2 regions of the Bradyrhizobium sp. SZCCHNR1051 genome follow, and region 2 is predicted to be linked to the other one. Evidence: predicted binding sites of a transcription regulator. Region 2 holds the regulator's gene; the other holds the start of a gene.

Region 1 (5,800 bases), on a different contig from region 2:
CGACGACGACGCGGTTCAGCAACGTCGTGTCGATCCAGCGCCGGCCGCTGACGTCGGCGATATCGAGCAACTGGTCGGCCTCGGCCTGGGCCGAAGCGCTGCCGGCACGGGCGGCGAGCGGACGCACCGGCTCGCACCAGACGCGCTCGGCCTCGACATCGACGATCTCGCGCTCAGGCCAGCGCAGCGCGGTCAAGCGTCCGCCGAACACGCAGCCGGTGTCGAGGCAGAGCGTGTTGTTGACCCATTCCGCGTTGAGCACCGGCGTGTGGCCATGGACCACGCTGGTCGTCCCGCGATAGTTCGCGGCCCAGTCGGCGCGCACGGGCAGGCCGAATTCGTCGATCTCGCCGGTGGTCTCGCCATAGAGCGCGAACTCGCGCACCGCGCCGGAGCCGCGGCCGATCATCTCCTCCTTCAGCCCGGCATGCGCGACCGCGAGCCGGCCGCCATCGAGCCAGACATGGCTGCGCAGGCCGTCGAGGAACGACGGCAGCGCGTCGCGGAAGCTGCGGTTTTCCTTCGCAAGCTGATCGATCGTGGCCTGCAGGCCGTGCGCGATCGTGATCTTGCGGCCGGCGAGCCAGCGCTGGAATTTGCGGTCGTGATTGCCCTGCACGGCATAGGCGGTGCCCGCGGCCGTCATGCTCATGACGATGCGCAGCACATCCGGCGAGCGCGGGCCGCGATCGACGAGATCGCCGACGAAGACGGCCTTGCGGCCGGCCGGCGGCGTCACGGTGACCGCGCGATCGCCCCCGGCCTCGGTCCATGTGACCTGATAGCCGAGCTTCGCCAGCAGCGCCTGCAACTCATCGGCGCAGCCATGGACGTCGCCGATGATGTCGAACGGCCCGCCGTCGTGGCGCTTGTCGGTCCACAGCGGCTGCCGCGTGAGGGTGGCGGCCTCGATCCGCTCGACGCTGTCGAGCTTCCACACCTGGCGAAAGCCCTCGCGCTGCAGGCCGCCGAGGCCGCGGCGGATCTCCGACACCATGCGCTGCACGACTGGCCCGCCGAAAGTGCGCTCCGGCCGTGTCCGGTTTCTGTCGATGCAGATGTCGATGCCGGGATCGAACACGATCGCGACCGGCAGCGCATGCCATTTGCGCGCCAGCTCGATCCAGCCCTTGCGGTCCGCGGGGCGCACATTGGTGGCGTCGATCACCGCGAGGCGGCGATGCTTGAGGCGTCGGCCTGCGATCTCGCGCACGATGTCGAAGGCATCGGCGGAGACGCTCTGATCGGTCTCGTCGTCCGCGACCAGCGCGCGGCAGTGATCCGAGGAGATCACCTCGGTCGGCAGGAAATGCCTGGCGGCGAAGGTCGACTTGCCGGAGCCGGTCGAGCCGATCAATACGACCAGCGAGAAGTCGGGGATGTCGATGTTCATGGAATTGCTCAGCGGGTGAAGACGGCCATCTGGGTCGGCGCGCCGAAGGTCTCGTCATGGTGGCCGATACCGGAGAAGGCGACCTGATAGGTGAAGGCTGCGCAGATGCGCTCGGCCCAGGCGGCGAACTCGGCACGGCTCCATTCGAAGCGATGGTCGCGGTGGCGGAACTGGCCTGCGGGCAGGCTCGAAAACAGCGCATTGTAGTCGGCGTTCGGCGTGGTCACGATCACGGCGCGCGGACGCGCTGCACCGAACACGACGCGCTCGACCAGCGGCAGCCGGTCGGGATCGAGATGCTCGATCACCTCGACCAATGCAGCGGCATCGACGCCGGCCCAGCGGTCGTCGCGATAGGTCAGCGAGCCGTGGAGAAGCGTGACGCGGCCTTCGGGCGGGCCGCCTGGCCATCCCAGCTTCAGTCGCCTGGACGCGCGCTCCAGCTCATGCGCGGCAGGATCGAGCCCGATCAGCCGGGTCACCCAGCGCTCACGCACGAGGAGCTGCAGCAGCTTGCCTTCGCCGCAGCCGAGGTCGGCGATGGCCTTGGCGCCGCTCGTGCGCAGCGCGTCGACGACCGCTTCCATCCGCAGGTCGTTGAGCCGGATCGGCCGTTCCAGCGTGTCCTCGGACTCGCTGCGCGCCTCCGGCTCCAGCGCGTCGTCCTGCGTCTCGGGCGCAAGGCGTTCCAAAGCCGCGCGTGCGAGTACGCCGCGGTGGCGCAGATAGCGGCGCACGATCAGCTCCCTCGCAGGATGCGTGTCGAGCCAGCCTTCGCCGCGCTTGAGCAGCTTGTCGATCTCCTCGTCGCCGACCCAATAGTGCTTGGCGTCGTCCATCACGGGGATCAGCACGTAGAGATGATTGAGGAGCGCGCTGAGCCGCGCGGTGCCGCGCAGCGTGAGCCGGACGTAGCGGCTCGACGCGTCGCCCTGCGGCCCCGGGATCGCGGCGAGATCGACCTGCCAGCCGAGCGGCTCGAACAATTGCCGCAGCACGGCTTCGCCGCCGCGCAGGGGCAGGGGCGTCACCACCGCCTCGAGCGCAATGGCGCTGTCGGCGAGCTCCTGGCGCGCGCTGCTGACGCCGTTCATCGCGGTCCGGAATGCCTTGTTGAGCGCGACAGAGAGGAAGGACGACGCCGCGTAGGGGCGGTCGTTGACATATTGGTCGAGCAGGCCATCGCTCTGCCCCTTGCCGCGCACGAGCCCGATCGGATCGACGTCGAGCATCAGCACCGCCTCGCAGCGGCTCTCGCTGGCCTCGGGATAGAAGATCAGCGCCTTGCCATAGGTGAGCGCGAGCTCGTGCAGCCGCTCCGGATGCTTGTTGAGTAGGTAGCCGAGATCGGTGGCGGGCTGATGGGTGGTGGCGATGGACAGGTACATGAGGTCAGATACCGGATGAGGAAACAACGATCCAGTGCTTCGAAGCCAAAGTTTGGCGGTGGCCGTTCTCGCATTCGCTTTCGCATCGGATCTGGGAGCGCTGGACAAAAGGTACGCCATCTCCGCAGGACGACTCTTGCGGAGAACGAGGGCAGGGACGCAATTCGGCTCGAATCGTCATGGAATTGACTTCGCATGAGCAGAGTCCTGAAAATCGCCGGGCTGCTGGTGCTGATCTGCGCCGGCTTCATGTTCTTCAACAACGCCAATCTGCAGGTGACAAAGGAGGCTGGGCGGCTGCATCTCCTGGCTCATCGAGGTGTGTCACAGCAGTTCGATCGCACCGGCCTGACGAGCGAAACCTGCACTGCGGCGCGGATGCTGCCGCCGACGCATGACTATCTCGAGAACACCATCGCCTCCATGCGCGCGAGCTTCCTGGCCGGCGCCGATATCGTGGAATTCGACGTGCACCCAACCACCGATGGCCAGTTCGCGGTGTTCCATGACTGGACGCTCGACTGTCGCACCGATGGCAAGGGCGTCACGCGCGAGCATGCGATGACGGCGTTGCGGCAGCTCGACATCGGTTATGGCTACACCGCCGATGGCGGCCGCACCTATCCATTCCGCGGAAAGGGCGTCGGCCTGATGCCGTCGCTGGACGACGTGCTCGCGACCTTTCCGGACAAGTCGTTCCTGATCAACGTCAAGAGCAATGATCCGGCGGAAGGCCGGCTGCTTGCCGCGGCACTTGCACCGATCGACGCTGCGCAACGCGGGCGGCTGATGGTGTATGGTGGCGATGCGCCGATCGCGGCGCTCAGGGCGGCGCAGCCGGGGCTGAAGGTGATGTCGCGCGGCATGCTGAAGAGCTGCCTGCTGCGATATATCGGATATGGCTGGACGGGGCTGGTGCCGTCCGCATGCCGGAACATGATGGTGCTGGTCCCGGTCAATGTCGCGCCGTGGCTCTGGGGCTGGCCAGACCGTTTCCTCGAGCGCATGGCACAAGGAGGAAGCAGCGTCTTCGTGGTCGGTGCCTATCATGGCGAGACATTCTCCACCGGACTGGATTCGCCGGACGACATCGCCCAGTTGCCCAAGAACTTCGCTGGGGGCGTGATGACGGACGAGATCGAAACGGTGGCGCCGCTCCTGAAGCACGCTCCGCAAAGAGATCAATCGAGCCGGCCGTAACCGCGCAGCATGGGAAGGGGACCCGGGCGCGTCTGTGACGCGTCCGGGTCCGTTGTCGTCAGTGCAGGGTGGCGCCTCGCAGCGTCTCCTCCTGCGCCGCGATCCAGGCGATCACGGCCTCGGAGAAGCCGTCGACCCGCGTCCAGGGTCCGTAACCGACCCCGTGCTGGTACGACGCCACGTTGACCATGGTCCCGCGCGCCTTGGGCGACGGCACCGCATCGTGGCTCTGCTCGTCGGTGAAGACGATCAGGCGGTCTCCCTTGCGGTCGATCTCGCCGACCGCACGGCCGAGATAGGTCCCGGAATGCGGCTGCGACCCGAGGATCGCATCGCGCAGCGCAAAGCCACGGCGCGGCGGCACCTTCACGATCTTGTCGCTGAACGTGAAGATCTCCACCTCGTCGCAGACCTCGCGGGCGAGGATCGCGAGCCCGCACGCAGCCTCCGCGCGCGTCATCTCTGACTGCGCGGACAGCTTTGCGAACATCGATCCCGAGACGTCGATCAGGAGCCGCGTGCGACCTGGCAGCCGCGCGTAGCCCTTGATCGCGCCCAGCATCGCCTGCTCGAGCTCGGGCTCGAAGTCCGGCGCATGCCGCGCCGCCGTGATGAACCGATACGGCAGGATCCTGTCCGTCCGCATCGTCTCGATCGCGGCCGCGATGGTTGCCCGCGGCACCCCGACCTCTCGCATCAGGCGCAGGTTGCGCAACAGCGCCAGCGCTCCGAGCCGCTTCTCGGCGAGCAGCCGCTCGAAGCTTGCGCGCTTGTCCGCGCCCTTCGACAGCGCGACCTCCCAGGTGTTGGGCGAGGGCAGCTCGCTTGCGGCGAGCTGCTTCCACACCGCCTCCTGGGCGGCATCCCTGGGCTTGGCGTGCACCAGGAACAGGACGTCGCGGAGCCGCACCGGTCCTTCGCGGTCATACTTCGCGAGCTGATAGGCGTCGAACTTCGTGAACGCCTTCGCCAGCCCCTTCTTGACCTGCGCCGACACCGGCTGCCGCCTGCGCTGCTGCTGCGGACCCAGCGAGTCCGCCCAATAGATAGCGAGCAGCTCGGTCATCTCGTCCGGCCGCTGGATGATGCGCGCCAGCGTCTCGGCGACCAGCGCACGGTGCTCCGGCAGCCGCGCCATCTCGCGGGCGACGAGCAGCGGCGCGTGCCGCAGCTTCATCTCCTCGCGCGCGCGGACCGCGAGCTGCGCCGCCTCGCGCGGCGCGACCTGCGGCACCAGCGCCTTGATGCGCTCGGCGACCGACACACCGTCCTCGTAGAACTGGTCCTCCCACAGCAGGCAGCTCAGCAGCGTACGCTGCAGTGCCTGCTCGGGCGCGAGCTGCCGGGACGGCGCACCCTCATGGGTGAAGGCGCGCAGGAACTTGTTGAGCCTGACCATGATGGCCTCCTCTCTGGGTTGATCTTGGTTGATGACGGGTGGAAGGGACGTCACGCGTGATCTCGTGCGGAGACCACGCGTCACAGATGACCACGCGCAGGGAACGGGCGAATGCTGAGCTCCGCTCCACTCGCGTGGAGCGGATAGTGCTCTGCCGCTGAGCTACCGGCGCATGGAACGCCGGATGGGACTCGAACCCACGACCTCTCGATTAGCAATCGAAGTATCAGCACTCTTCACCACGGCACGTGGAAGAAGGTGGCGCAGCAGACGTCTGCGCCGCAACGATCTGACCGCCTGTTCGAAGACGATCAGTTGAGATGGATCACGAGCCGGGAACAGGCGACGGCTGAGACCCGGTCGCTGATGGACCGGACAGCGCTCTGACCTCTGAGCTACCGGCATGGCGCCGGGCGGGAG
Region 2 (5,800 bases):
GCCGCAGGGACATCGTGATCCGCGGCCTCTGCGTCGCCGCCGCGATGTTCGGCGTCACCTGGCTGGCGCTGATCCTGTTCACGCTGTTCTATAACGGACTCGCCGGCCTCAGCCTGCAGGTTTTTGCCGCCGACACGCCGCCACCCGGCTCCAGCGAAGGCGGCCTGCGCAACGCCATCGTCGGCTCCTTGATCATGACGATCATCGGCGTCGGCATCGGCGCGCCGCTCGGCCTGTTCGCCGGCACCTATCTCGCCGAATACGGCCGCAACGACCGCCTGACCTCGGTGATCCGCTTCATCAACGACATCCTGCTGTCGGCGCCCTCGATCATCATCGGCCTGTTCATCTATGGTGCGGTCGTGGTGCCGATGGGCGGCTTCTCGGCACTCGCGGGTTCCCTTGCATTGGCGGTCATCGTGATCCCGGTGGTGCTGCGCACCACCGAGGACATGCTGCTGCTCGTGCCCAACCCGCTGCGCGAGGCGGCGTCTGCGCTCGGCCTGCCGCGCTCGCTGGTGATCCGCCGCATCGCCTATCGGGCGGCGCGCTCGGGCCTCATCACCGGCGTGCTGCTTGCCACCGCCCGCGTCGCCGGCGAGACCGCGCCTCTGCTGTTCACCGCGCTGTCGAACCAGTTCTGGAGCCTCAACCTTTCCAGGACGATGGCGAACCTGCCCGTCACCATCAACAATTTCGTCCAGAGCCCTTATGCCTACTGGAAGCAACTGGCCTGGAGCGGAGCCCTTCTCATCACTCTGGCCGTGCTCGCCCTGAACATCGGTGCACGCATTCTCGGCGCCGAGAGGAACACCAAATGACCGAACTGTCCGTCTCCGTCAGTCAGCCCAATCACGCTCTTCACGGCAAGGCGCTTCCGGATGCGCCGGCCAAGGTGACCGCGCGCAACCTCAACTTCTACTACGGCGACCATCACGCGCTGAAGAACATCAACCTGTCGCTGGGCACCAACCGCGTCACCGCGTTCATCGGCCCGTCCGGCTGCGGCAAGTCCACGCTGCTGCGCATCTTCAACCGGATGTACGATCTCTATCCGGGCCAGCGGGCGACCGGGCAGCTGATGCTCGACAACACCAACATCCTCGATCCCAAGCTCGATCTGAATCTGCTGCGCGCCCGGGTCGGCATGGTGTTCCAGAAGCCGACGCCGTTCCCGATGACGATCTACGAGAACATCGCCTTTGGCATCCGCCTCTATGAGAAGATATCGAAGTCGGAGATGGACGACCGGGTCGAGAAGGCGCTGCGCGGCGGTGCGCTGTGGAACGAGGTCAAGGACAAGCTCAACGCCTCGGGCCTGTCGCTGTCCGGCGGCCAGCAGCAGCGACTGTGCATCGCGCGCACCGTGGCGGTCCGGCCGGAGGTGATCTTGTTCGACGAGCCGTGCTCGGCGCTCGATCCGATCTCGACCGCCAAGGTCGAGGAGCTGATCCAGGAGCTCGCCGAAAACTACACAATCGCCATCGTGACGCATAACATGCAGCAGGCGGCGCGCGTCTCCGACAAGACCGCCTTCATGTATCTCGGCGAGCTGATCGAGTTCGACGACACCAGCAAGATCTTCACCTCGCCGAGTGATCGGCGGACCCAGGATTACATCACCGGCCGGTTCGGCTGACGCCGACGACATTGTCTTCAGGAGATCATCATGGCCAGTGAACATACCGCCAAGGCGTTCGACAGCGATCTGCAGGACCTCACCCGTCTGGTATCGGAGATGGGCGGCCTCGCGGAGCGGCTGATCGTCGATTCCGTCGATGCGCTGGTGCGGCGCGACATCGCGCTCGGCCAGAAGGTGGTCGCCACCGACGCCGAGGTCGACAAGCTGCAGCGCATCATCGAGGAGCGCGCCGTGCTCACGATCGCCCGTCGCCAGCCGATGGCGGTCGACCTGCGCGAGATCGTCGGCGCGATGCGCGTGGCGACCGATCTGGAGCGCATCGGCGACCTCGCCAAGAACATCGGCAAGCGCGTCGCGGCGCTGGAGAGCGACTTCCATCCGCTGAAGCTGATCCGCGGCCTCGAGCACATGACCGATCTGGTGCAGTCGCAGGTCAAGACGGTGCTGGACGCCTATGCCGCGCATGACCTGCCGGCGGCGATGACGGTGTGGAAGGGCGACGAGGAAGTCGACGCCATCTGCACCTCGCTGTTCCGCGAACTCCTGACCTACATGATGGAGGATCCGCGCAACATCTCGTTCTGCATCCACCTGATGTTCTGCGCCAAGAACATCGAGCGCATCGGCGATCACGCGACCAACATCGCCGAGACTGTATTCTATATGATCGAAGGCCAGCAGATCATGGACAAGCGCCCGAAGGGCGACATGACGAGCTTCGCATCGACGATTCCCGGTAACTAAGAGAGACGGTTCAGACATGGGCGCCCGAATTCTGGTGGTGGAGGACGAGGAGGCGCTGACGACGCTGCTGCGCTACAACCTCGAGGCCGAAGGCTACGAGGTCGAGACCGTGGCGCGCGGCGATGAGGCTGACACGCGGCTGAAGGAGCGCGTTCCGGATCTCGTCGTGCTCGACTGGATGCTGCCGGGCCTCTCCGGCATCGAGCTGTGCCGCCGCCTGCGCGCGCGCTCCGAGACCCGGCAACTGCCGATCATCATGCTGACGGCGCGCGGCGAGGAGAGCGAGCGCGTGCGCGGACTCGCCACCGGTGCCGACGACTACATCGTCAAGCCGTTCTCGGTGCCGGAGCTCCTGGCGCGCGTGAAAGGCCTGCTGCGGCGGGCGAGCCCGGAGCGGCTGGCGACCGTGCTGTCCTATGGCGACATCGAGCTCGACCGCGAGAAGCGCCGCGTGGCGCGCTCGGGGCGGCCGATCGATCTCGGCCCGACCGAATACCGCCTGCTCGAATTCTTCCTCGAGCACCCCGGCCGCGTGTTCAGCCGCGAACAGCTGCTCGACAGCGTCTGGGGCCGCGACATCTACATCGACGAGCGCACCGTCGACGTCCATATCGGCCGCCTGCGCAAGCTGCTCAATCCCGGCCGCGAGCAGGACCCGATCCGCACCGTGCGCGGCGCCGGTTATGCGCTCGATGATCGCTTCGCCAAGAGCGAGCAGGTGTAAGGGGCGATCGGGCGTGAGGATGAAGCAGGTGTGAGGCGCGAGCGGGCCCGATTGAGGAGATCGCGGTCCGCTTTCCGCCACGCCGCCGCCGTCTTGATCGTGTCTGCTTCGTGGCCCGTCACGATGTTTCGGTCCCAGCGGACGCCCTTGATCAAGACCATCATCATATCTCTTGTCATGCTGCTCGGCAGCCTGGCGGGCGCCCCGGCCGCCGAGCTCGAAGACGCGGTCGCGGCGGCAGGCAACGGGCAGCATGCGGCGGCGATGCGACGGCTGCTGCCGCTGGCCGCCAAGGGCGATGCGCGGGCGCAGTTCGACGTCGGCTTCATGCAGGCGTTCGGCTGGGGCGTGCCGCGTAATCCGAGCGAGGCGCTGGCCTGGTACCGCAAGGCCGCCGATCAGGGGCTAGCCGTCGCGCAACATTATCTCGGCATCGCCTACGTCAATGGCGAGGGTGTTGCGAGCAATTACGGCGAAGCCAGTCGCTGGTTCAGCCGCGCCGCGGCGCAGGGCTTCGCGCAGTCGCAATACATGCTCGGCCTGATGCTGCTCGACGGCCGTGGCGCAAAGCAGGACGTCGTGCAGGGTTATGCCTGGCTGGTGATGGCCGGCCGCAACGGCGTGCGATCGGCCGGCCGCGACGTGCAGCGGGTCAGGTTGACCGAGCCGCAGCGCGTCCAGGCCCAGAGCGCCATTGCGTCCTGGCAGCCGAAACCGGAATCGGCGGAGGCGGGCATTGCCACTCCGCGTCCGGAGCAACTGCTCGGGCTCGATCGCCACATCGGCGAGGTCGTCGATCCCACCTCCTGGCCGGCGTCGTCGATCGGCGTCGTCACCGTCGCGCAATACTCGAGCGGCGGCTGGTGCACCGGCACCCTGGTGGCGCCGCGCGTCGTGCTCACCGCCGCGCATTGCGTGTTCAACGGCGTGGCGCAGGTCAGCCCCGGCAATGTCCGCTTCCTGGCCGGCATGAACCGTGGCACGCCGGCGGCATCGTCGGTCGCCGACAAGCTGATCGTGGCGCCCGATTTCGTGCCGACCCGGCACGACAGATGGTCGCTCGACCGCTCGCCCGCCGATTGGGCGCTGATCGTGCTGAAGGACGCGCTGCCGTCGAAGCCGGTGGCGGTCAAGGCGCTGACCCGCGAGGAGCTCGCGGCTGCGACCACGGCCGGAACCATCTCCGAGATCGGCTATGGCCAGGAGCGGCGCTATTCGCCGACCGGCCAGCGCAATTGCAGCGCCGGCATGACCGGGGATGCCCGGCTGTTGACAGTGCATTGCCTGGCCAATTTCGGCTATTCGGGCTCGCCGATCCTCGCCGAGGTCGGCGGGGAGCCGGCCGTGGTCGGCATCTTCTCGGCGTTCCACGAGGAGACCCGGCTGATGTTCGCCGCCCCCGCGAGCCAGTTCGAGGCGGTCGTGCGGCGCGAGATCGCGGCACAGAGTGCCTCGGCGCGGTGAGGGAAGGAGGGGGCGAGAGGGACGAGGTCCCCGCCGCTGGTCATGATCTGTGCGTGACTGGATAGCGGGTTGCCAAGCGAGAGGGCAATCCGGGAAGCGCCGCCCAGGTTTTCCTGCAGCTTTTGCCTGCAGCGGGGGCTTTACCGAACTGGCCTGGCTCTTGCTATAGTCCGAGTATGACGATTGTTCCAATTGATCATCCTCGGGCCGCGCGGCTGCTGTGGTGGCGGTCGCAGCCCGGCCGGACCGTCGCGCTCGTCGCCGGGCTGGTCGCGGCCAACGCGCTCGCCTGGGCCTGGGCATTCGCGCTCTACGCCGACCGGCCCGCCATCGTCGGCACCGCGATGCTGGCTTGGCTGCTCGGACTGCGCCATGCGGTCGATGCGGATCACATCGCGGCGATCGACAACGTCGTGCGGAAGCTGGTGCAGGACGGTAGCGCCCCGCGCGCCGCCGGCCTCTATTTTGCGCTCGGCCATTCCAGCGTCGTCGTCATCGCCACCATCGTCGTGAGCCTCATCGCCGGCGCCGACCTCCTGGATGAAGAGAGTGCGATCAGGGCGATCGGCGGCGTCATCGGCACGTCGGTATCGGCCGGCTTCCTGCTGCTTATCGCGTTGGCGAACCTCATTCTGTTCGTGAACCTCTGGCGCCGCGCCGCACAGCCGCAGTCCGAGATGGAAACAGCCGGAAACAGCGGACGGGGCATCCTCATCCGCCTGCTGCGCCCCGTGCTCCGCCTGGTGGGACGCGCCTGGCACATGTATCCGCTCGGCTTCCTGTTCGGTCTCGGCTTCGACACCGCGAGCGAGATCGGGCTTCTCAGCCTGTCGGCGACCGAGGCTGCGCGCGGCGCGAGCCTCGTCCATGTGCTGGTATTCCCGGCGCTGTTCGCGGCTGCGATGGCCACCGTCGACACCGCCGACAGCATGCTGATGGTCGGCGCCTATCGCTGGGCGCTGACCGATCCCGCACGCAAGCTGCGCTATAACCTCGTGATCACCGGCGCATCCGTTGCGATCGCGCTGGTGATCGGCAGCTTCGAGGCGTTCACGCTGTTGGCGCAGCGGCTTGGCCTGACGGGGGGATGGGCTGACGTCGCCACCGCGCTGGGCGGCGACCTCGCCAATCTCGGGCTCGTCGCGATCGGCGTGTTCGGACTGATCTGGGCGGTCGCCATGCTGCTCGGTCGCAGTCAGCGCGGTTCCGAGGCGACGCCCGGCGAA

The links. The regulator PhoB, encoded in region 2, activates phosphate uptake and scavenging genes when phosphate is short. The targets are predictions, from matches to a motif close to TGTCATNNANCTGTCAT.
Region 1: a site for PhoB is predicted at 2,957-2,973, ahead of QW868_RS28510 (glycerophosphodiester phosphodiesterase family protein). Genes of this name have one in related genera too.

Annotation. Positions count from the first base shown of each region.
Region 1 is NZ_JAUEYJ010000027.1:1,723-7,522, forward strand. It holds gene QW868_RS28500 (polynucleotide kinase-phosphatase) at 1-1,393, opposite strand, end outside; gene QW868_RS28505 (3' terminal RNA ribose 2'-O-methyltransferase Hen1) at 1,402-2,781, opposite strand; gene QW868_RS28510 (glycerophosphodiester phosphodiesterase family protein) at 2,977-3,981, shown strand; gene QW868_RS28515 (TROVE domain-containing protein) at 4,040-5,380, opposite strand; tRNA gene QW868_RS28520 (tRNA-Ser) at 5,554-5,630, opposite strand.
Region 2 is NZ_JAUEYJ010000017.1:52,569-58,368, reverse strand. It holds gene pstA (phosphate ABC transporter permease PstA) at 1-821, shown strand, start outside; gene pstB (phosphate ABC transporter ATP-binding protein PstB) at 818-1,639, shown strand; gene phoU (phosphate signaling complex protein PhoU) at 1,670-2,386, shown strand; gene phoB (phosphate regulon transcriptional regulator PhoB) at 2,403-3,110, shown strand; gene QW868_RS21120 (trypsin-like serine protease) at 3,258-4,574, shown strand; gene QW868_RS21115 (HoxN/HupN/NixA family nickel/cobalt transporter) at 4,751-5,800, shown strand, end outside.